DNA from 2 places in the Streptomyces sp. NPDC002328 genome. Region 2 is predicted to be linked to the other one. Evidence: predicted binding sites of a transcription regulator. Region 2 holds the regulator's gene; the other holds the start of a gene.

Region 1 (11,593 bases), on a different contig from region 2:
AAGGTACTGGGCGCGGTCAACTGCTTGCCTCCTCGACTGTGCCCCCCGTGTCTTCTTCGGCGTGTGCCTGTCGTGCGTGAGGTGCTGTGTTCTGTGCCGTCTGTGCCGTCTGCTCTGCGATTTCGGCTTCGACGTCGCGGTAGCCGGCCTCCGCCCCCCGGCGGAAGCCGCCCAGGCGGCGACGGAGGGCTTCGGCGTCGACGCCGCCTGCGGAGCGGCGGGGGGTGGGGGTGGGTGCGGTGATCTTGGGGGTGCGCTTGGGGAGGCCCTTGTCGGTGAGGAGCTCCTCCGGGGCGTCGGGGGTGCGTCCGTGCGCCTCGGCTTCGCCGCCGGCGGGTCGCTTCCCACCGGCACTGCCCGTGCGGCTCTCGCGGTCACCCGCGGGCGGCCCCAGCGGGGCGCGCCCACCGCCGGCGCCGGCGTCGCCCGCGGGTGCGGGCGCGGGCGCGGATGCGGGCGCGGCACCCGGCCAGTCGTCCGCCGCGCGACGGGCCCGCAGGGAGCGAGCAGCACCGGACCGTCCACCGACACCCGACGGGGCCGGGGCCCCACGGGACACGCTGGACGAACGGTCCTCGGCCGCCATGGCATCGGCAGCCGCGACATCGCTCCCCGGCCAGTCGTCCGCCGCACGACGGGCGGCCCGACCGGCAGCCGGCGCGTCACCGGTGACCGACGGGGCCGTGGCCTCCGGCGTGCCGGCGGGGGCGGTCGACGAGTGGTCCTCGGATGCTGCCGTGGGGTCGGCGGGCGCGACGTCGCTCCCCGGCCAGTCGTCCACCGCACGACGAGCGGCCACGCTGCCGGCCGGCGGGCCGGCGGGGGTGGTCGACGTGTGGTCCTCGGGGGCCGTGGGGTCGGCGGGCGCGGGGTCGGCGGTCGGCCAGTCGTCCGAGGCGCGGCGGGCGGCCCTGTTGGTGGTCGACGGGGCCGTGGGCCCATGGTTCTCGGTCACGGCGTCCGGCGCGCCACCGGGCACGGCGGCCTTGGCGTCGGCGGTCGGCCAGTCGTCCGCCGCGCGGCGAGCGGCCACACTGCCGGCCGGCGCACCGACGGGGGCCGACGGGGCCGTGGCGTCCGGCGTGCCGGCGGGGGTGGTCGACGAGTGGTCCTCGGGTGCCGTGGGGTCGGCGGGCGCGGGCGCGCCGGTCGGCCAGTCGTCCGAGGCGCGGCGAGCGGCCCTGTCGGTGGTCGTGGTCGGCGGGGCCGTGGGCCCACGGTTCTCGGCCACGGTGTCCGGCGCGCTGCCGGGGACGGTGGCCGAGCGGTCGTCGGCGGCCGTGGCGTCGACGGGCGCGACATCGTCGGCCGGCCAGTCGTCCGCCGCGCGACGGGCGGTCACGCCGGTGGCCGACGCGCCGCCGGGGGCGGTGGACGGGGCCGTGGCGTCCGGCGTGCCGACGGGCTCCGTCTTCGCGGCGTCGGCCGGCGGGGCGTCGGTGGTCGGTGTTGTGGGGCCCGGGGCGTCGGACTCCGGGGAGGGGGGTGTTTCTTCGGGGGTGGGGAGGAGGAGTTCCATCGTCGTCTCCGCGGGGGTTTCCGGGAGGGACGTGGGTGTGGGGGCGGGCTTCGCCCGGGTGGGGAGGACGTTGCCGTTGGCCTCGGCGTTCGCGCCGGGGAGGGTGACCGCCGGGGTGGGGGACGCGGTGGGCGGGACGGTCGGGACCGTGGCGGCGGGGGCCGAGGCGAGCAGCGGGGTCGGCAGGACCACGACCGCCGCCACGCCGCCCTGCTTCTGCTCGCGCAGCTGCACCCGCACCCCGTGCCGGTGGGCCAGGCGGGCCACGACGTACAGGCCGAGTCCGAGTCCGTCCTCGCCCTCCTGGTCGTAGGGGGTCTCGGGGTCGAACTCGGTGAGGCGGGAGTTGAGGCGAGCCAGCCGCTCCCCGGTCATGCCGATGCCCTCGTCCTGGACGGAGAGCATGACCTCGCCGTTCTCCAGGAGCCAGCCGGAGACCTCGACGGGCAGGTCCGGCGGGGAGAACGAGGTGGCGTTCTCCATGAGTTCGGCGAGGAGGTGGGAGAGGTCGTCGGCGGCGAAGCCGGCCACGTGCGCGTGCGGGGGCAGCGCGGAGATGCGGACGCGCTCGTAGCGTTCGATCTCGCTGACCGCCGCCCGGACCACGTCCACCAGCGGGATGGGCCCCGCATGCTGCTGGACGTGCTCCTCGCCCGCGAGGACCAGCAGGTTCTCGCTGTGGCGGCGCATGACCGTGGCGAAGTGGTCGAGCTTGAACAGCGTGGCCAGCCGTTCGGGATCCTGCTCGCGCTCCTCCAGGCCCTCGATGACGGCGAGTTGGCGTTCGACGAGCCCGAGGGTGCGCAGCGAGAGGTTGACGAAGGTGCCGCTGATGCTGCTCCGCAGCCGCCCCAACCGGTCGGCGGCGTCGGCGAGTTCGGCGTGCAGCTGCTCACGGGCGTCGGCCATCTTCTGGCGCTGTCCGACGAGGTGCTTGCGGTCGGACTCCATGGTGGCGAGGCGCTCGTGGAGCGCGACGGCGTGCTCGTGCAGGGCGTTGACGGAGCGCACGACCTGCGCGAACTCGTCGTTGCGGCCGTTGAACCGGACCGCTTCCTCGGCGGCCGGGTTCTCGGCGCCGGCCAGCCGGGCGGAGCCGATGCGCAGCACCGCCAGCGGACGGGTGAGGCTGCGGGCCATGGCGGTGGCGATGCCGACGGCGATCAGTATCAGCGCGCCGAGGAGGGCGACGCGCAGCTCCAGCGCGGTGACGTCGTCGTCGCGCAGCTGGGCGAGGTCCTTGGTGCGGCGGTCGAAGGCGGAGGACTCGGCCCCGCGCATCAGGGCGACGCGGCCGGTGAGCGCGGCGTCCGCCTTCTTGACGTCGAAGCCGAGTTCGTCGTCGCTCAGGGTCGGCTGGTCGGTGAGGGCCGTCAGGTACTTCACGGCGGCCTCGACGTCGCCGCCGGTGACCGTGGAGTCGTAGGAGTCGACGACCTGTTCCGGCGCGCTCTCCCGGAAGGCGGCCAGGGCGGCGTCGGAGCGCACCCGGGCCTGCTGGGCGGCCGCGCTGAGCGCGTCGCGCTGCTTGGTGTCGGCCTTCGAGGAGACGGTCTCGGTCTCCGGCAGGCCGGTGACGGGGTCGATGTCCGTCTCGGTGGACGTCGGCACGTTCAGCGCCGCGAGCAGCAGCCCGCGGGCGGCCGTGGCCTGCTGGACGGCGGTGTCGAGCTCGGCGAGGGCGTGCGCGCCGGCGCCCGCGCGCGGCGGCATCTGCTCGGCGAGCTGCTCGGCGAGTCCGTGCAGCGCGGTGATGGCGGCCGAGTACGCCTGGTGCGCCTCCAGCGCGCTGCTCTGCCCGGTGAGGGCGGCCTGGCGGACGGCGGCGATGCCGTCGAGGTCCGCCCGGAGCGCGGCAGGGGTGTCGGTGTCGGCGGTCAGCTCGCGCGCCTGGCGGTCGACGCGGGCGGCGCTCTCCTCCGAGGGCGCCGTGGCCTTGGTGCGGCCGGCCGCGACATGGACGGTGACCTCGTCGCGTTCGTCGGCCAGCGACTGGGCGAGGACCAGCGCGTCCTGGGTCTGCTCGGCCAGGGTGACCAGGTCCTGGGAGTCCTTCAGCTGCCCGGAGGCGGCGAGGACTGAGGGTGCGCCGGCTCCCGCGATGGCGGCGGCCACGACGGCCACCGCGACGATCAGCCGGTTGCGTACATGGGTAGGGCGGCCCTTGCCGACAGGGGTGCGCTCCGCGCCCTGCTCGGAGGCCGTCTGCCTGCCTGTGCGCCGAGGCCGCGTCTTCTGCACCGGTGCTCGCATTCCTGACTCGTGATACCCATGGGTCGGAGGTGACGCTCCGTCAACTGGTGCGTACTCCCGGTTCGGTCCCCGACCCTCCCAGTGCCGGTCGGCGGGGTTCGCGCATCGCCTGCCCCGCCACCCGAAGGAGTGAACATCGGAGGGGAGTTGACGGGCAAGTTCCTCTGGCCTGTGCGACGGCCTTGCGTGGAGCGCCGGTTGGACGTGGACGGCGGGCTTTGACAGGATTCGCCGCCACGGCTTCCCGGAGTGCTTCATTCCCTCCCAAAACAGGCGTCTGACCTGCGTCGCCGTGTTCGTGCAGGGGTGGATGGCGGCCTTTCGCGAAGGGTGTGGAGGGGTCGTGCAGACTGGCCGGATGCGTACGGAACTTGTTTCGGAGCCCGGCGATCGGGACCACCCCAACGAGGACTTCGCGAGTGTCGGGCTTCCCGCTTCCGGACAGGGCGGTTCGCTCGTCCTCCTGGACGGAGTGACGCCGCCGCGGGGCGGTACGGGCTGTCTGCATTCGGTCCCCTGGTTCACCGCTCGTCTGGGCGGAGCACTGACCGAACTGACCGTTTCACACCCGGATGTTCCTCTGGCCGAGGCACTGGCCGCCGCCATCGCGCGTACCTCCGGCGCACACGCCGAAACCTGTGACCTTTCTCACCCGCGCACCCCTCAGGCGACGGTCGCCCTCGCGCGTTGGTCGCCGGAGAGCGTCGAGTACCTGGTGCTCTCCGACGCGGCCGTGCTGCTGGCCGCTCCCGACGGCACGGTCACCCCCGTCCTGGACGACCGCCTGGACCGGGTGCCCCGGGCCCTGCTGGCGAGCGACGAGATCTGCGACGCGAAGGCCCGTAACAAGGAGGGCGGCTTCTTCACGGCCGCCGCCGATCCGGCGGTGGCGTCCCGGGCGGTCACCGGGACCGTGCCGCGCGCCCGCGTCCGCGCCCTGGCCGGACTGACCGACGGGGCGACGCGCTGGGCGGAGAAGTTCCGCGAGGGCGACTGGACGGACCTGTTCGCCTTCCTGCGCGAGGAGGGCGCGGCGGCGCTGGTGCGACGCGTGCGGGAACTGGAGCGGGCGGACGAGGAACGGGTGTTCCTGGGCCGCGGCAAACGCCATGACGACGCGACCGCGGTGTACGCGGAGCTGTGACGCCGGGTCGTGGCGCGTGGTCGTGACGTGACGCCTGGCTGTGGCTCCTGGCGTACTACTCCTCTTACTTGTCCTGCTCGCTACTACTTGGCCATGCCCCGGTTCAGCTGGTTGAGGAGGCGGGCCAGTTCGGCGACCTCGGTGCGCTCCCAGTGGGAGAGCTCGGTGACGTAGCGGCTGCGGCGGGCCTCGCGGACGCGGCCCACGCGGGTGCGGCCCTCCTGGGTGAGGTCGACCAGCCAGGCGCGGCCGTCGGCGGGGTCGGGCTCGCGCGCGATGAGACCGAGGTGCTCCAGGGCGCGCAGCTGACGGGACATGGTCGCCTTGCCGACGCCGATGTAGGCGGCGAGCTCGGTCGCACGCTGGCGGCCGCACTCCTCCAGCCTGACGAGCAAACCGTACGCGGCGGACTCCAGGTCGGGGTGGACCTCGCGGGCCATCTCCCCCTGGTTGGCGCGGGCGCGGCGCAGCAGCACCGTCAGCTCCCGTTCCAGGGACAGGAACTCCTGGTCCACTCCGCGCGCCGAAGCCTCGGGGTCGACTCGCCCGCCTTCGTCGCCGTTCGCGTGTCCGATTGCGTGTCCGTCCTCGTGCACGTCAGCACTCCCGATCCGGTCTCCGACCTGATTCTACGTGCGTAGCGGCGGGCGCGGTGGAGGCCCGGACCTCCCTCACGGGATCCGGGCCTCCCCCGTCCGGCCGCGTCCGTCACGCCGCGACCGGAACCTCGGGCCTCGCGCCGTCCGCGGCGGGCGCGAGCGCCAGCTCCAGCACCTGGCGGACGTCGGTGACGGTGTGGACGTCGAGCTTGTCCAGCACCTCCGCCGGGACGTCGTCCAGATCGGGTTCGTTGCGCTTGGGGATGATCACGGTGGTCACGCCCGCCCGGTGCGCGGCGAGCAGCTTCTGCTTCACGCCGCCGATCGGCAGGACCCGCCCGGTCAGGGAGACCTCGCCGGTCATCGCCACGTCCGTGCGGACCAGCCGCCCCGACAGCAGCGACGCGAGGGCCGTCGTCATCGTGATGCCCGCGCTCGGGCCGTCCTTGGGGACCGCGCCCGCCGGGAAGTGGATGTGCGCGCCCCGGTCCTTCAGGTCGGCCACCGGCAGTTCCAGCTCGGCTCCGTGGCTGCGCAGGAAGCTCAGCGCGATCTGCGCCGACTCCTTCATCACGTCGCCCAGCTGCCCGGTCAGGGTCAGTCCCGCCGCGCCCGTCTCCGGGTCGGCGAGGGACGCCTCCACGTACAGCACGTCGCCGCCCGCGCCGGTGACCGCGAGGCCGGTGGCCACGCCGGGCACCGAGGTGCGCCGCTCGGCCGGGTCCTGGGCGGACTCGGGCACGTGGTGCGGCCGGCCGATCAGGGCGCGCAGGTCGCCGTCGGTGACGGTGAACGGCAGCTTGCGCTGCCCCAGTTCGTGCTGCGCCGCGACCTTGCGCAGCAGTCGCGCGATGGACCGTTCCAGGTTGCGCACGCCCGCCTCGCGCGTGTACTCGCCGGCCAGCTTGCGCAGCGCGCCCTCGTCGAGGGTCACCTCGTCCTTGTCGAGGCCGGCCCGCTCCAGCTGGCGCGGGAGCAGGTGGTCACGGGCGATGACGACCTTCTCGTCCTCGGTGTAGCCGTCGAGGCGGACCAGCTCCATACGGTCGAGCAGGGCCTCCGGGATGGCTTCGAGCACGTTGGCGGTGGCGAGGAACACCACGTCGCTGAGGTCGAGTTCGACCTCCAGGTAGTGGTCGCGGAAGGTGTGGTTCTGCGCCGGGTCGAGGACCTCCAGGAGGGCGGCGGCCGGGTCGCCCCGGAAGTCCGAGCCCACCTTGTCGATCTCGTCCAGCAGGACCACCGGGTTCATCGACCCGGCCTCCTTGATGGCGCGCACGATCCGGCCGGGCAGCGCGCCGACGTACGTCCGCCGGTGGCCGCGGATCTCGGCCTCGTCCCGGACGCCGCCGAGGGCGACGCGGACGAACTCGCGCCCCATGGCGTGCGCGACGGACTCGCCGAGCGAGGTCTTGCCGACGCCGGGCGGGCCGACGAGCGCGAGCACGGCTCCGCCGCGCCGGCCGCCGACGACGCCGAGGCCTCGGTCGCCGCGCCGCTTGCGGACCGCCAGGTACTCGGTGATCCGCTCCTTCACGTCCTCCAGGCCGGCGTGCTCGGCGTCGAGGACGGCCTTGGCGCCCTGGATGTCGTAAGAATCCTCAGTCCGCTCGTTCCACGGGAGTTCGAGGACGGTGTCCAGCCAGGTGCGGATCCAGGAGCCCTCGGGCGACTGGTCACTCGACCGCTCCAGCTTGTCGACCTCCTTGAGGGCGGCCTCACGGACCTTCTCGGGCAGGTCGGCGGCCTCGACGCGGGCACGGTAGTCGTCGGACTCCTCGCCCTCCTGCTCGCCGTTGAGCTCGCGCAGCTCCTTGCGCACGGCTTCCAGCTGCCGCCGCAGCAGGAACTCCCGCTGCTGCTTGTCGACGCCCTCCTGGACGTCCTTGGCGATGGTCTCGGCGACGTCCTGCTCGGCGAGGTGGTCGCGCAGCTGACGCACGGCCAGCTTCAGCCGGGCCACGGGGTCCGCGGTCTCCAGCAGCTCCACCTTCTGCTCGGTGGTCAGGAAGGGCGAGTAGCCGGAGTTGTCGGCGAGGGCGGAGACGTCGTCGATGGCCTGGACCCGGTCGACGACCTGCCAGGCGCCGCGCTTGCGCAGCCAGGCGGTGGCCAGGGCCTTGTACTCCTTGACCAGTTCCGCGACATGACCGGGCAGCGGCTCCGGGACCTGCTCGTCGAGGCGGACGCCCTCCACCCACAGCGCGGCGCCCGGCCCGGTGGTGCCGGCGCCGATGCGCACGCGGCCACGGCCTCGGATCAGCGCGCCCGGGTCGCCGTCGGCCAGCCGGCCGACCTGCTCCACCGTGCCCAGCACGCCGGTGCTCGCGTAGGTCCCGTCGACGCGCGGCACCAGGAGGACCCTGGGCTTGCCCGGCTCCGACCGGGCGGCGGCCTGGGCGGCCTCCACGGCGGCGCGCACGTCGGCGTCGCTCAGGTCCAGCGGAACCACCATCCCGGGCAGCACCACTTCTTCGTCGAGCGGCAGCACGGGCAGGGTGAGCGGTGTGAACGCTGCGGACTCAGCAGCCATGATCTCCCCTTCGGCAGTCAAGTTGAGTTCTTGAGACTCAATGAGTTGAGCTATGCCGACTCAATGCATGGCGGCCGTCGAATGTTCCCCGGATCCGCCCGCGTTCGCTGTGGGCGATCACCTCTCCCCTCTCCCGGTTCTCCCCCGTGCTCCACCGCGCTCCCCCGTGCTTCCCCTTTCTCCCCCGTCCCCACTTCCGGCGTTCGGGCCGAACCGGACCGCCGCCGCCACCACAATGCGCACATGACCGATGACTGGAAGCAACGGCTCGACGCCCTCCACGCGGAACTGGTCCGCCGGGACGACCCCGTCGCGTGGGTGATGGAGGCGGACGCCGTGGAGGCGTCCCGGCGCTACCCGGACATCGCGCCGCGCGGGCCCGTCTTCGGCCTCGCGGCGCAGGACCCCTCGGCGGCCGACCCCCGCTGGCGGCTGCTCAAGCCGGTCGTGAACGGCACTCCGCAGCAGGCCCGCGACGGCCTCAACTCGTATCTGTGGTTCAAGGCGAAGGACGACACCGAGGACCCGGCGGTCCGCCGCGAACTGCTGGCGGCCGTCAGGGTCCTGGAGCGGGAGCCGGCCGACGAGGTGGCCGCGCTGGGCGTGCGCTACCGGGTCGTCCGCGGCGACGAGTTCGCCCGCATGGGCGACGACGAGCTGGAGCCGCCCCGCCCGACCGACCCGGAGCCGGCGGTCTTCTCCTGGGACGGCCGCGACGACACCCCCTCCCCCGACCTGGACTTCGTCCTCGACCTGGGCCGCGACGAGGGCCCGATGGCCGGCGCGCTGCGGCTGGGGCTGCGGGACTTCGCGTACACGGGCTCCCGCTACCCGGCCGACGTGCGCGAGGACTCCGCGCGCGCGGTGCTGACGCACCCGGACGTCGTCTGCCTGCCCGTCGGCTTCTCGGTGGCCGAGCACGACGGCACCGGCTGGACCCCGCACGGCACCCTCATGGCGACCCCGCACGAGGCGCGCCGGCTGCTGTACGACGGCATGGCCCGCTTCTGGGCGCTGCTGTACGGCTTCGACGAGACACGCAAGGCCGTGTACGCGCGCGCGGCGGAGGAGTACCGGGCGGCCGGCCGCGCCGACGAGACCCGGGTGGAGGACCGGCTGTTCCGGATCTGCCGCGTGGAACGCATGATCCGCATGGGCCCGGACGGCCCCGAACGACCGCGCCCGTCCGACCTCGACGACTACGGCCCCATGAAGCTCCACCCGACCCTGCACGAGGACGGCACGGTGGTGCACGACGACTGAGGGGATCGCTGACGGGATCGCTGAGGGGACCGCCGAGGGGGCGTACGCGGGAGCGCGCGTGGGCCCGTATGCGCCGCCCGAGTGCTCCGTGTGCCCGCACGTCACTCACCGATGACCGCAACCCCACGTGCCTCGCCGTTCGGTGTAGGCCACGTGATGCCATGGGTGGCCGCCACCGGGAACGCAGCGGCCTTGACCGACGACGACCACCGCCGAGGCCGCATGACCGCCTGTCCCGGGTGCCGGTCCTGCACCGGCCCTCCGCCCGCGCACGTCCGGGAAGACCGAAAACACCGGGAAGACCGTGCAGACGCCGTGCTCTGCGACGGCCGTCTGGTGCGGGCGATGGCGGCGGGCAGCGCGGAGGCGTTCTCCGAACTGTTCGCCCGCCGCGCCGGCTTCGTGCTCAGGTTCCTCCTCTACCGCGGCTTCCCGGCCGAGACGGCGGAGGACGCCGTGCAGGAGGCGTTCCTGTCCGCGTGGCGGACGGCCTCCCGCTTCCACGGGGGCAACGCCACCGGCTGGCTGCTGCGGATCGCCCTGTGCCGTGCCGTCGACCTCGAACGCGCCCACGGGCGGTCGCGGACGCTCGCCGACCGCGCGGCCCGTGACGCTCTCGCCCCGGACGCGACCGTCTCCCCCTCGGCGGAGGACTGCCTCCTCGCCTCCTCCACCCGCTACACCGCCCTGGACGCGGCGCTGGCCGACCTGCCCGCACCGCAACGCCTGGTCATGGAGCTGCGCTACGTCCACCAGCTCAGCGTCGCCCAGACGGCACAGCGCCTCGACGTGCCGGAAGGAACGGTCAAGGCCTGGGCGTCCCGGGGCCGGGCCCGGCTGCGGACCTGGCTGCTGACGCAGTCCGAGGAGCGGGACGGGGACGGAGAGCGGGCCGGGGACGGGGACTGGGACGGGGACGGGGACGGAGTCGGGGGCGGGGGTGACGACGATGGCGGACTTGCTGGCGGGGCCGGCCCCCGGCCTCGGGCCTAGGAGCCGGGGACACGGTGTGCTGCGGACCCGGCTCATACGCGGGGTCTGGCCCGTGGGCGCGGCCCTCCTCGCCGCGCTGCTGGCCGCTTCGGTCACCGCGTCCGACGCGACCGGCGACTGGTTCGACGCCGCGCGGACGATCCACCTGGCCCTGATCCAGTTCACGCCCTTCGCCATGGCGATCGCCTGCTGGCAGGGCGGCACGGACCCGCGGGCCCGCGCCGAGTGGACCGGTGACACCTCCGCGCGCGGCCCGTGGCCCCGGGCCCTGCTCTCCCTCGCGCCCTCTCTGCTGTGGCCGACGGCCGTGTTCGGCACGGGAGCCCTGGTCGTGCTGGCGACGACCTGGCCGACCGCCACGGCAGGGCGTCCGCCGTTCCTGCTGGCGGCCTACGCGCTCCTCGCCCTGGCCGCCGCCACGGGTGCCGCGCACGTCGTGGGCGCACTGTTGCCGCAGCGGGTCGTGCCGCTGCCGGCGGGAGCGGCGGCGGTGTGGCCGTACATGGTCACCGATCTCGATGGTGACGTGCTCGGCTTCGAGTTCCCCTCCACGCGGCCGTACACGACGGCCGAGGTACCCCAGGGGTATCAGCCGGACTACGTGGAGCCCCTCACCCCCGCCTGGCTGCCCTGGGTCACCCTGGCCGCACTCCTGCTCGTGACCGCGACGGTCCTCGCCCTGCGGGCGCGGCAGCCGCGCCTCGCCGTGCTCCTGCTCGTCTGTCTGGCGCCGCTCGCCCTGCTCGATCCCCTGCGCACGGGCGACGTCGACGCGGGCGTCGGGACCATCGCCGTCCGCTGTTCCACCGATGTGCCCGCGGTCTGCCTGTCGGACGACCGCACGGCGTACAGAGACGAACTGGCCCAGGTCGCCGCCCACTTCGGGCAGCGCCTGTCCGGAGTGCGGGGCGCGCCCACTCACTATCTGGGCACCGCCGAGACCCTCGTGGGCGACCTGCCCGCGGCGAAGGGCTGGACGATGGAAGTCTCGCTCAGCGCCACCAGGGAGCAGCGCTTCCGGATCGTCGCGCGGTACATGGCGGGCATGGGCTGCTGCCGCTCCGCCGCCGACCAAATCGTCGTCGACGCCGTCACCCAGTGGCTCCTGCCCGTCGAGTACCGCGAACGACGGCCGCATCCGTTCCTCCGGCCCGTGATCTCCCGTCTCGACGCCCTGGTCCCCGACGTCCGCGCCGCCTGGCTGAGCCGCTACTTCGCGGTGATCTGGGCCGAAGAAAGCCGCCTGCCCCCTTACCCGTCTCTCCCGCCCCTCCCGAACGGGACCGCCC
Region 2 (11,593 bases):
CCTCCAACACCGACGGCTCGTACCGCCCGTGGTAGTACACCCGCGTCTTCGTCCCCTTGCGCGCCCTGAACCGTGGTTCGGCCACCGGGCACGGGTCGTGGCCGTCGAGTTGGGCGCGCATCATCGCGGCGACGTGTCCGGCCAGGCCGACCGGGTCGTCGGGGGCGCCGACGCGGCTGTGGACGGCGCGGTCGGCGGCCTGGCCGATCGCGCAGTCGAGGAGGCGGCCCCGGTACGGCTCCAGATCGCGGCGCATCTCCTCGCCCGGCAGCGGAGTCGTCCAGCCCAGCAGATGGGCCGCCACCGCCATCTCCGCCCACAGCGTGACGCGCAGTTCGGTGCGTTCCGTCAGCCGCTGGGCCCTGCGCAGTTCACGCAGGGTGCACGGAGCCGTCGAACAGTCCGCGCCGCACGCGGAGCTGCGGGCGCCCGTCAAGGCAGCCGCGGACGCCGGCCGGACGGCCCCCGTGTCCTCCCGATCCGTCCCGTCCCGCATCCGCACCAGCAGCGGATAGTCCATGCCGTCCGTGAAGACGGCCGCCTCACCCGGACGCAGGGTGACCAGGTACTCGGACTGCGCGGCCGTGATGTTCATCGTCGCGCCGACCGCCTCACGGTCGTCCTGCGCCGGCAGCCGGTGGACGACCTTGGCCGCGGTGTTCTTGATGACGTCCGGGAGCAGCTTGCTCGGGATCTGGTCGGCGATGACCAGGCCCTCGCCGTACGCCCGGATCTCGGCCAGAAGTCCCGCGAACATCTCGACCGCGTGCGCGCTCGCGCCGCCCTCCTCCGCCCGGCGCAGCAGCCGGTGCGCCTCTTCGAAAACGCTCAAATGGCGTAGAGGGAAGGAGAGTTGCCGGGTTACGCGCTGCTCCATGCGGAGGTACTCGACGAGCCGGATGAGGATGGTGCCCATCAGGAACGCCTTGTCCTTGTCGTCGCCCACGTCCTCGATCTCGAAGACGACGTTGCGGCGCAGGAGTTCACCGAAGTCGAGCGGTCGGCCGCCTTCCAGGAAGCGTCCCGTCGTGCCGAGCCGCAGGCTGGCCAGGCGGATCTTGATGAAGCCCTGGACGTTGTCGGCGACCTCCTTGCCGTAGCCGATGTCCGAGACGACCTGGAGCGCCGTGTGCTCCAGGTCCTCGAGGGTCGGATAGCGCGGCTCGACGCCCGGGAACGTCGGCTCCCCGAGTGTGAGGTCCCAGCCCAGGTCCTCGTAGCACCGGGTCAGCGCGGCGCTCAGCACCTGCGGAAACGGCTCCTGCGGGTCGAAGGAGGCCAGGAAGAGTGCCCGCACCATGTCGAGGTGGGTCTGGAGCGGGAAGCGCTCCCCGTTCGCGTACGCCGACGGCTCCAGCGGGTTCAAACCGGCCGGCAGGGCGTCCGGGTCGCCGGGCTTGAGCACCACGACTTCGCTCGTGTCGCCCAACCGCGCGGACATGAACCGGTACTCGGCCTTCGCCGGCTCGACCACCAGCCACGGTATGCCCACGTGTGTGGCCGCCTCCAGCAGCCCGCGCACGGTCTGCGACTTGCCGCCGCCGGTCGCTCCGCACACGAAGGTGTGCCGGTTGAGGGTGGAGCGGGTCAGTTCGAGGTCGCCGACGGGGCTGCGGTTGCGGTCGAGGACCGAGCCGAGCCGGACCGGAGGGGCTCCGGCCGGCGCCGGACGGCCGGCGGTCTCGGGCGTGACGTCGAACTCCGGCCGCAGAGCGAACCGGACGCCGGGTATCTCCCGCGCCGGGGGCCGGGCGAGAGCCGCCAGGAGGTCCGAACCGGCGTGGAAGGGGTACTCCTCGGGCGCGGGCAGGACGCCGCCGAGCGCCGTGGGAAGGTCGCCGACCCGCCCGGTCGGACGGAGCGCGTACGGCAGTCCCTCCAGGTCCGCCGATGCGCACAGCAGGGAGGCGACCCGGGTCGCCTCCTCGGGGGTGCGCCCGCCTGCCAGCAGCCGTATGCGCCACAGCCCGGTGGCCGCCGCCTTGGCCAGTTCCCTGTGCCTGCGCTCCAGCCTGGCCGCGGCGATGGCGTACTCGGGTGACCCCTCGGCCTTGGTCTGCGCTCTGCGCCGTTCGTCGGCCACGTCGCCGGTGAGCTCGTCGAGTTCGGCGGCCGGCACCGGTTCGGCGAAGGCGAGCCAGGCGAACGGCTCCTGCCAGACGCCGAGGAGACAGTCCTCCAGCGTGGGCCGCTGTACGGCGCCCGCGGGGTTCGCGGTCCTCGGCTCGTCGTCGACGAGCAGTCCGTCGGTCACCCCGGCGACCGCGCTCCAGCAGGGGAACGCGGCCATCAGGGCGGCTGCCGCACCCTGCTGCTGCCGCTGTCCCCGCGCCCCCGCGGGCAGCCGCAGCAGGGCGGTGGCACCGCCGTCCTCGTCCGTGCGGCCGCCGTGCAGGGCCCCGCCTCCGATGACGACGTCCAGCGGACCGTCCGCCGTGCGGCGCGCCCAGCCGACCGCCACCGCGCCGCCGGCCGGATCGTGGGGGTGCGGCGCATGGTGGGCGGCGACGAGGGCGGCGAGGCGCTGCGCCCGCAACTCGTCCTCGCTGCCGACGGGCCGGTCCTCAGTGGGGCGTTGGCGCGGGACCTCGCGCAGCAACGAGGTCTCAAGGCTGGCGAACCGCTGCCAGGTCGCGCCGGGTGAGGCGTCCGTCATGCCTGCCCGGACCGTTCCGGGCCGCGCCCCGCGGGCGCGCTGGGAGCGGGGTCGGCGTCAGCCCGCCCGGGACGCTTGAAATCCCTTGCCCAGTCGCGGAGTTCGCTCCGGGGAACGTGTGATTCCGTCCGTGGTGACGATCTGCGCGACGGCATGAAGAACTGGGCGGCGTCCTCGGCTTGGGCAAGCTCCGGCGCGAGCAAGGTGGTTCGCAACGTCTCCCCCGTTGTCGATCTTGCGCCCCACCCTAGAGGCACCACGGAGCGGGGCCAAGCCTTGCAACTGTAACGTCGACTTTCCCACTACCAGGTGGACTTGGGATGCCGATTCATGCACCATGTTCCGGCTGCTGATCAATGACTGACACCCGCTTCGGCGGGTACGGGGGCGAGTTCAATCATCAGAGGCGTCTTTTCTGCCGCCCTCGGGACGGTCATTTCTCACCTGTCCACATTTGAGCGCCTTCACGGTGCTCATGTCTCTCAGGGCGAACTCATATGACCTATCCCGTCGACCCGCGCCAGCCGCAGAATCCTTACGGCGGCCCCGGCGACCCCAACCATCAGGCCGGCCCGCCGCAGGCCCCCGCGTACCCGCCAGGGCCGCCGCATCAGGCGCCCCATGCGGCGCCGCCTGCCTCACCGCCGTCCCAGCCGCCTTATCAGGGCGCACCTCCGGTACAGCCTCCGTACCAGCCGGCGCCTCCGCAGCAGCCGCCGTACCAGGGCGCGCCTCCGACGCAGCCGCCGTACCAAGCCGGACAGCCCCAGCCGCCGTACCAAGCCGGACCGCCGCAGCAGCCGTACGGCGCGCCGCCGCCCCCGCAGCCGGCGTACCAGCAACCACCCCACCAGGCCGGACCGCCGCCCCAGCAGCCGCCGTATCAAACCGCGCCCCAGCAGGCCCAGTTCCAGCCCGGACAGCCGGCCTTCGCGCCGCAGCAGCCCGCCTACGGACCGCAGCAGTCGTTCGCGCCGCCGCAGTATCCGCAGCAAGCGCCGCCGCAGGCACCCCCGTTGACGCAACCGCAGCAGCAGCAGCCGCAGTTCGTGGTGGTCCCGGATGCCGGCGCGAGCCCGCAGGTGCGTCGCGGCGCGGACGTCACGTCGGTGGTCAGCCTGCTTCTCAACCTGCCGCTCTTCCTGGGCAGTCTGCTGGTGATCTGGCTGATCTCCCGCATGATGCCGAGCGGTCTCGACACCGCCTTCGTCATCGCCTGGCTCGCCTCGGGCGCACTGGTCTTCCACCGGCCCACCGAACGCGGCCTCGCACGACTGCTGTTCAAGATGCGCCGGCCCACCGGCGCCGAACTGGCCGCGCTCCAGCCCCTCTGGGACGACGTCACCCGGCGGGCGGGAGTCGACGGCTCGCGGTACGAACTGTGGATGGAGGACACCGACGAGCTCAACGCCTCCGCCGCCGCCGGGCACCTCGTCGGCGTGACGCGCGGAGCGATGCGGCAGCCGCCGCAGCACCTGTCGGCCGTGCTCGCCCATGAGCTGGGACATCACGTCGGCGGTCACTCCTGGGCCCTGCTGCTCGGCCACTGGTACGCCGTACCGGTCCGCATGCTGATGACCGTCGTGAAGTTCGTGCTGCGCTTCCTCTTCTACTTCACCGCCGAGCTCTCCTGTCTGGCTGTCGGCGTCTTCGTCCTGATCTTCGGCTCCCTCGCCGTGGCGACCTTCCTCGCCTTCCCGCCCGCCGTCGCCCTCTACACGATTCCGTTCCTGCTCGCCTGGTCCGGACGGCAGAGCGAACTGCGCGCCGACCGGTTCGCCGGCCGGCTCGGGTACGGCCCCTTGATGATCGAGTTGTTCACCGGCTGGCAGGCGGAGGGGCATGACGACGCCGCCCGCAAGGCGAGTCCGGTCGCCCGGCTCATGTCCACGCATCCGCCGCTCCACCAGCGCATCCGCGCGCTCGAGACCTTCGTCTCCTGACCGGCCGGGGGCCCCTCACCCATGACTGTCGACAGCACCGAAGCCGGCCGGCTCGGCCGCTACCTGCGTCTCTTCGATTCCGGCCGGCGTATCGGCTGGGCCTACCGCGACCCCGAGTCGCTGCGTCAGCCGTTCGTCGAACCGGAGCCCCAGCGCGAGCAGGTGGCGGTCGGGTACACGAACCGCGCGGAGGCCGCCCGGCTCGACCGCGAGGACAGCCGGAACTCCTCCCTCAAGATCGGCGGCGGTGTCGCGGCCGTCTGCCTCTTGCTGAGCTTCTTCGCGGGCACCGTCATGGTGGTCGCCGGTGTGGCGGCGATCGGCGTCGCCCTGATCCGGATCTCCCTGGCCTCACGGCGGCACACCGTGGCCACAGGAGACCTGACGACCCGGCAGAGCGACCTGGAGCAGCGGTTCCAGTCGTCCTGGCAGGTGTGGCAGCAGCGCCGGCAGCACCACGAGACCCAGCAGACGCAGTGGGTCGGCGGTCTGGACGCATGGGGCGCGCTGCCGGTGGGCACGGACACCCGCCGCCTGGACGTGTTCGGCGGCAGCCAGCGGGGCCGCGAGGGCTTCCTCACGGTCTTCGGCACGTCCACGCTGCGCGAACGTCCGCTGATCGTCGTCGATCTGACCCAGGCCCTGGTGTGCCGGGAACTGTCCGTCCTCGCCGAGGCCGCCGGGGTGCCCGTCGACGTGCAGCTGCTGCCCAGCCGGATGGCGGAGAGCGGCATCGTCGGCGGTCTCGCACCCCAGGAACTGGTGCACGCCCTGGTGGAGGCGGCGCACGGCGACAATCCGGAGGCCGGCCGGGCCGAGCGGGCGGTCGACACCCGGATCCTCACCCAGCTGTGCGGGGCGCTCGGCGATGACGTCTCCCTGGCCCGGCTGGGCGCGGGCCTGCGCGTCCTGCTGGGCGAAACCGACGACACCAAGGCCCTCAGCCGGGATGAACGCAACCGCATCGCGGACGACCTGCTCAACGACAAGAACAAGGACCACGTACGGGACAGTCTCTTCCGCCTGTCGTCGTTCGTGCACCCCTTGGAGCAGCTCGGCACCGCCCGCGGGGAGCGCGGACCGGGCTACCTCACCTGCCTCGCCCTGGACTTCGGCGCGATGTCGGCCGGCACGGAACTGCTGGCGGACCTGGCGGTGCAGAGCGTGATGCGGCGGCTGTCCTCCTTCCAGGAGACCGCGCCGTCGGTGGTCGTGGCGCTCGGCGAACAGGGCATGCAGCGGCGGCATCTTGAGCACATGGCGCAGGTCTGCGAGCGCCGCGGCGCCCATCTCACCGTGCTGCACCCGCACTTGCGGGACGCCGCCGAGCAGATGATCGGCGGCGGCACGGTGGCGTTCATGCGACTCGGCAACCACCAGGAAGCCAATGTCGCGGCCGACTTCCTCGGCCGACACCACTCCTTCGTCATGCACTCGCTGACGGACACCGAGGGCAGGACCGTCAACACCTCGGTCGCCAAGACGATCGGCTCGTCCGTCAGCAGGGGCACGACGTACAACGAGTCCGTCACCCGCGGACACAACTGGGGCAGCAGCAGCTCCACCAGCTACCAGGGCGGCGCCAATCCGTTCTCGTCGTCCAGCTCCACCAGCTCCGGTGGCAGCTACAGCGAGACGACGGGCACCTCCACCAGCGTCACGTACACCACCAACGAGTCCACGACCCACACCACGGGCGACAGCGACAGCACCAGTCTGGCGACCGGGCGACAGCGCGTGTACGAGTACGCCGTCGAGCCCACACAGCTTCAGGCGCTCGCCGAGTTCAGCGTCCTGGTGGTGGAACGGCAGCCCGGCGGCTCCGTGTCGGTGCACGCCGGCGACTGCAACCCGAACATCGTGCTGCTCGACCGGGTGAGCATGAGCCCTCTGCCGCAGTTCGCGCTGTCGGCCCAGCCGCAGCTGCCGGCGCAGGCGTCAGCCCCTGCGACGACGGCACCCGCGGCGCAGACGCACTCGCCGCACGCACCGGTGACCCAGCCGGCGTACGCACCACCGCCCCAGCCCGGGTACGCGCCGCCGCCCCAGCCGGCAGCTCCTCAGCAGCCCGGGTGGCCGTCCTCCGGGTCCGAGGCCCGCCCCGCGGCAGACGGACGTACCTGGGGCTGGCCCCAGCAGCAGTCCGCGCCGCCGCCCTCCGAGCAGCCGCCGAACGGCTGGGTCCAGGGGCCGTCTCCGAACTGGCCGGGGCAGCACCCGGGCGGTGGGCCGCGGTAGCGCTGTCCGAAGCGCCGCTCGAACAGCGAAAAGGCCGGGAGGCGTCATGCCTCCCGGCCCTTTCAGTCGGCCTGTTGCTGGCGTTTGGGTCGCCACACCACCAGCGCGCTCGTCTGCTGTACCTCCTGGTACGGCACCAGATCGCGTCGGTACGAGGCGTGCACCGCCGCCTCCCGTTGCTGCATCGCCGCCGCGGCGCCGTCCAGGGCGGACTGGAGTTCCGCCACCCGGGACTGGAGCGCGGCCACCTGGTTCTCCAGCTCGATGATCCGCTTGATGCCGGCCAGGTTGATGCCCTCGTCCTGCGACAACTGCTGGACGGTGCGCAGCAGTTCGATGTCGCGGGCCGAGTAGCGCCGGCCCCGGCCGGGCGTGCGGTCGGGAGAGACCAGGCCCAGGCGGTCGTACTGGCGCAGCGTCTGCGGGTGCAGGCCGGAGAGCTGGGCCGCCACCGAGATGACGTAGACCGGGGTTTCCTCGGTCAGTTCATACGGGTTGCGTCGACGGCCGTCCATGCCTCTCATGCTCCCTTCGCCGCCTCGAACAGCTCCGCGCGCGGGTCCTCGCCCTCGGTCGCCTCGCGGTACGCCTCCAGCGCGTCACGAGCCTTCCCCGAGAGGTCCTTCGGGACACTCACCTCCACGGTGACCAGAAGGTCACCGCGGGTGCCGTCCTTGCGGACCGCGCCCTTGCCCCGCGCGCGCATGGTGCGCCCGTTGGGCGTGCCGGGCGGGAGCTTCAGGGTCAGCGAAGGGCCGCCCAGCGTGGGCACCTTGATGTCGCCGCCGAGAGCCGCCTCCGTGAACGTCACCGGCACGGTCACCGACAGGTTGTCGCCCTTGCGGCCGAAGACCGGGTGGGCGTCGACATGGACGACGACGTACAGGTCGCCCGCCGGGCCGCCGCGCTCGCCGGGGGCGCCCTTGCCGCGCAGCCGGATGCGCTGCCCGTCGGTGACGCCCGCGGGGATGCGGACCTGCATCGTGCGGGAGGACTTGGCGCGACCGCTGCCCGAGCACTCCATGCAGGGGTGCTCGGCGATCAGCCCGCGGCCCTTGCAGTCGGGGCAGGGGTCGGTGAGGGAGAAGCCGCCGCCCGAGCCCCGCGCCACCTGGCCGGTGCCGACGCAGGTCGGGCACACGCGCGGTGTGCCGTTCTTGTCGCCGGTGCCGGAGCAGGCCTTGCACGGGGACTGGGAGGTCATGCGCAGCGGGACCGTCGCACCCTCGATCGCCTCGGTGAAGCTGAGGGTGACCTCGGTGTCGATGTCCTGCCCGCGCCGGGGCTGGGTGCGCGCTCCCGTGGTGCCGCCGCGGTTGAACAGGCCCCCGAAGACGTCGCCGAGCCCGCCGCCGAAGCCGCCGGCTCCGCCGCCCTGGCCGCCGCCCTGGGCGCCCCCGAAGAGGTCGCCCAGGTCGAAGTTGAAGGAGCCGCCGCCCGCGCCCGGCCCCGGGCGGAAGCCGCCGTTGCCGAAGAGGGCGCGCGCCTCGTCGTACTCCTTGCGCTTCTTGGGGTCGCCGAGGACGTCGTTCGCCTCGGAGATCTCCTTGAAGCGATCCTCCGCCTTGGCGTTCCCCTTGTTGGCGTCCGGGTGGTACTCGCGGGCGAGCTTCCGGTACGCCTTCTTGATCTCGGCCTCGGTGGCGTCCTTGGGGACGCCGAGGACCTTGTAGTAGTCCTTCTCGATGAAGTCCTTGGTGCTCATCCTCGACGTCCCTCCTTCCTCATCGGTTCAAGCTCAGCCCTCGTCCGGGCCACCGCTCTCCTTGTCGTCGGCCGTCTCGGCGTCCTCGGCCTTGACCGTCTGGGCGCCGGGCTGCGGTTCGGCGACCGCCACGCGCGCGGGGCGGATGGTGCGTTCGCCGATCCGGTACCCGGGCTGGAGAATCGCCACGCAGGTCGTCTCGGTGACGTCCGGCGCGTAGCTGTGCATCAGGGCCTCGTGGATCGTCGGGTCGAAGGGCTCGCCCTCCTTGCCGAACTGCTGGAGGCCCATCTTCGCCGCGACGGTCTCCAGCGACTCGGCGACCGACTTGAAGCCGCCGACGAGTTCGCCGTGCTCCCGCGCGCGGCCGATGTCGTCGAGCACGGGCAGGAGCTCGGTCAGGAGGTTCGCGATGGCGATCTCCTTGACCGCGATCCGGTCGCGTTCGACCCGGCGGCGGTAGTTCTGGTACTCGGCCTGGAGCCGCTGGAGGTCCGCGGTGCGCTCTCCGAGCGCGGTGCGCACCTGGTCCAGCTGGGCCACCAGACCGGCGGTCTGGTTCGCGTCCCCGGCCGGGGCCGCCCCCTCCGCCGCAGCGGGGGAGTCGGCCTTCGGCTCGGCGTCGTCGGGGGTGGCGCCGGAGGGGACGTCGGGCTTCTCGTCGAAGCCCGGGGTCTCCTCCGTCACGCGGCACCGTCCTTGCGCTCGTCGTCCACGATCTCGGCGTCGACGACGTCGTCGTCGGCCGCCTTGGCGCCGCCGGCCGCGGCGCCCTCGGGACCGCCCGCGGCCTGCGCGGCCTGGGCGTCGGCGTACATGGCCTGACCGAGCTTCTGCGAGACGGCGGCGACCTTCTCCGTGGCCGTGCGGATCTCGGCGGTGTCCTCGCCCTTGAGCTTCTCCTTCAGCTCGCCGACGGCTTCCTCGACCTCGGTCTTGATCTCGCCGGGGACCTTGTCCTCGTTGTCCTTGAGGAACTTCTCGGTCTGGTAGACGAGCTGCTCGCCCTGGTTGCGGGCCTCGGCGGCCTCGCGGCGGCGGTGGTCCTCGTCCGCGTACTGCTCCGCCTCCTGGCGCATGCGGTCGACCTCGTCCTTCGGCAGCGAGGAGCCGCCGGTGACGGTCATCTTCTGCTCCTTGCCCGTGCCCAGGTCCTTCGCGGTCACGTGCATGATGCCGTTGGCGTCGATGTCGAAGGAGACCTCGATCTGCGGGACGCCGCGCGGCGCCGGCGGCAGACCGGTCAGCTCGAACATCCCGAGCTTCTTGTTGTAGGCCGCGATCTCACGCTCGCCCTGGTAGACCTGGATCTGCACGGACGGCTGGTTGTCCTCGGCCGTCGTGAAGATCTCGGAGCGCTTCGTCGGGATCGTGGTGTTGCGCTCGATCAGCTTGGTCATGATGCCGCCCTTGGTCTCGATGCCGAGGGACAGCGGGGTGACGTCGAGGAGCAGGACGTCCTTGACCTCGCCCTTGAGGACACCGGCCTGGAGCGAGGCGCCGATGGCGACGACCTCGTCCGGGTTGACGCCCTTGTTGGCGTCCTTGCCGCCGGTCAGCTCCTTGACGAGCTCGGCGACGGCCGGCATACGGGTCGAACCGCCGACGAGAACGACGTGGTCGATCTCGGAGAGGTTGATCCCGGCGTCCTTGATGACGTTGTGGAACGGCGTCTTGCAGCGCTCCAGCAGGTCCGCGGTCAGCTGCTGGAACTGGGCGCGGGTGAGCTTCTCGTCCAGGTGCAGCGGGCCTTCGGCGGACGCCGTGATGTAGGGCAGGTTGATCGAGGTCTCGGTGGACGAGGACAGCTCGATCTTCGCCTTTTCGGCGGCCTCGCGCAGACGCTGGAGCGCCATCTTGTCCTTGGCGAGGTCCACGCCGTGACCGGTCTTGAACTGCTGCACCAGGTAGTCGACGACGCGCTGGTCCCAGTCGTCGCCGCCGAGGTGGTTGTCGCCGTTGGTGGCCTTCACCTCGACGACGCCGTCGCCGATCTCCAGGAGGGACACGTCGAAGGTGCCGCCACCGAGGTCGAAGACGAGGATCGTCTGGTCGTCCTTGTCGAGGCCGTACGCGAGCGCGGCCGCAGTGGGCTCGTTGACGATGCGCAGGACGTTGAGGCCGGCGATCTCGCCGGCTTCCTTGGTCGCCTGGCGCTCGGAGTCGTTGAAGTAGGCCGGGACGGTGATGACCGCGTCGGCGACCTTCTCGCCCAGGTACGCCTCGGCGTCCCGCTTGAGCTTCTGCAGGATGAAGGCGGAGATCTGCTGCGGGTTGAAGGGCTTCCCGTCGAGCTCGATCTTCCAGTCGGTGCCCATGTGGCGCTTCACCGAGCGGATGGTCCGGTCCACGTTCGTGACCGCCTGGCGCTTGGCGACCTCGCCGACCAGCACCTCGCCGTTCTTGGCGAAGGCGACGACGGACGGCGTGGTCCTGGCACCCTCGGCGTTGGTGATGACGGTGGGCTCGCCGCCCTCCAGAACGCTGACGACGGAGTTAGTCGTGCCCAGGTCGATGCCGACCGCACGTGCCATGGTGATCTTCCTCCAGCTGACTTGAGTGGAACGGACTCAAGTGTGCACGAGGCTCCCCGCTCGGTCAACAGACCTGAGTCGAGAGGGCTCAACTCTTATCCGTTCCTTACACGCAAGGGCCCGCCGACCTGGGAGGATGCCACGCGGCGGGGTGCACGCACGGGTGATTCCGCCGAGCTGCGAGGGGGATTCACCGCGGACACAGGTTGACGCCGCGAGCGCTGCCGGCCCTTCCCGTCCACCTCCGCCGCCGCACGCCGCTCCGCCTCCGCCGCACGACGTTCCGCGTCGCCCGTACGACGTCCCGGCTCACCCGCGCGGGGCACCGCGGCCTCCTTCGCGCGGCGTACGGCGCCGCCTCCCGCGCGGCGCGCGGCGCCGTCCCCCGCGCGACGGACGGCCCGGCGGACGGCGCCCTCACCGGAACGCCTCTCACGGGAACGCGCCTCTCCGCCCCGCCCCTCCGCGAAACGCCCCTCCGCGAAACGCCCGTCCACGGAACGCCCCTCCACGGAAC

Evidence for each region. The regulator HspR, encoded in region 2, represses chaperone genes until heat shock. The targets are predictions, from matches to a motif close to TTGAGNNNNNNNNNCTCAA.
Region 1: lon (endopeptidase La) is a predicted target of HspR. The motif match lies at 8,094-8,112, and genes of this name have one in related genera.

Annotation. Positions count from the first base shown of each region.
Region 1 covers NZ_JBIARQ010000015.1:138,969-150,561, forward strand. Annotated here, with positions in the region: gene ACFYX4_RS30615 (roadblock/LC7 domain-containing protein) at 1-20, opposite strand, end outside; partial or broken gene ACFYX4_RS30620 (nitrate- and nitrite sensing domain-containing protein) at 1,565-3,760, opposite strand; gene ACFYX4_RS30625 (protein phosphatase 2C domain-containing protein) at 4,131-4,916, shown strand; gene ACFYX4_RS30630 (MarR family winged helix-turn-helix transcriptional regulator) at 5,000-5,512, opposite strand; gene lon (endopeptidase La) at 5,625-8,048, opposite strand; gene ACFYX4_RS30640 (DUF5954 family protein) at 8,292-9,311, shown strand; gene ACFYX4_RS30645 (RNA polymerase sigma factor) at 9,627-10,304, shown strand; gene ACFYX4_RS30650 (hypothetical protein) at 10,321-11,593, shown strand, end outside.
Region 2 covers NZ_JBIARQ010000006.1:143,850-155,442, forward strand. Annotated here, with positions in the region: gene ACFYX4_RS18000 (ATP-binding protein) at 1-2,656, opposite strand, end outside; gene ACFYX4_RS18005 (hypothetical protein) at 3,295-3,651, opposite strand; gene ACFYX4_RS18010 (M48 family metalloprotease) at 3,673-4,599, shown strand; gene ACFYX4_RS18015 (hypothetical protein) at 4,621-6,837, shown strand; gene ACFYX4_RS18020 (heat shock protein transcriptional repressor HspR) at 6,900-7,352, opposite strand; gene dnaJ (molecular chaperone DnaJ) at 7,358-8,542, opposite strand; gene grpE (nucleotide exchange factor GrpE) at 8,576-9,229, opposite strand; gene dnaK (molecular chaperone DnaK) at 9,226-11,076, opposite strand; gene ACFYX4_RS18040 (MraY family glycosyltransferase) at 11,172-11,593, opposite strand, start outside.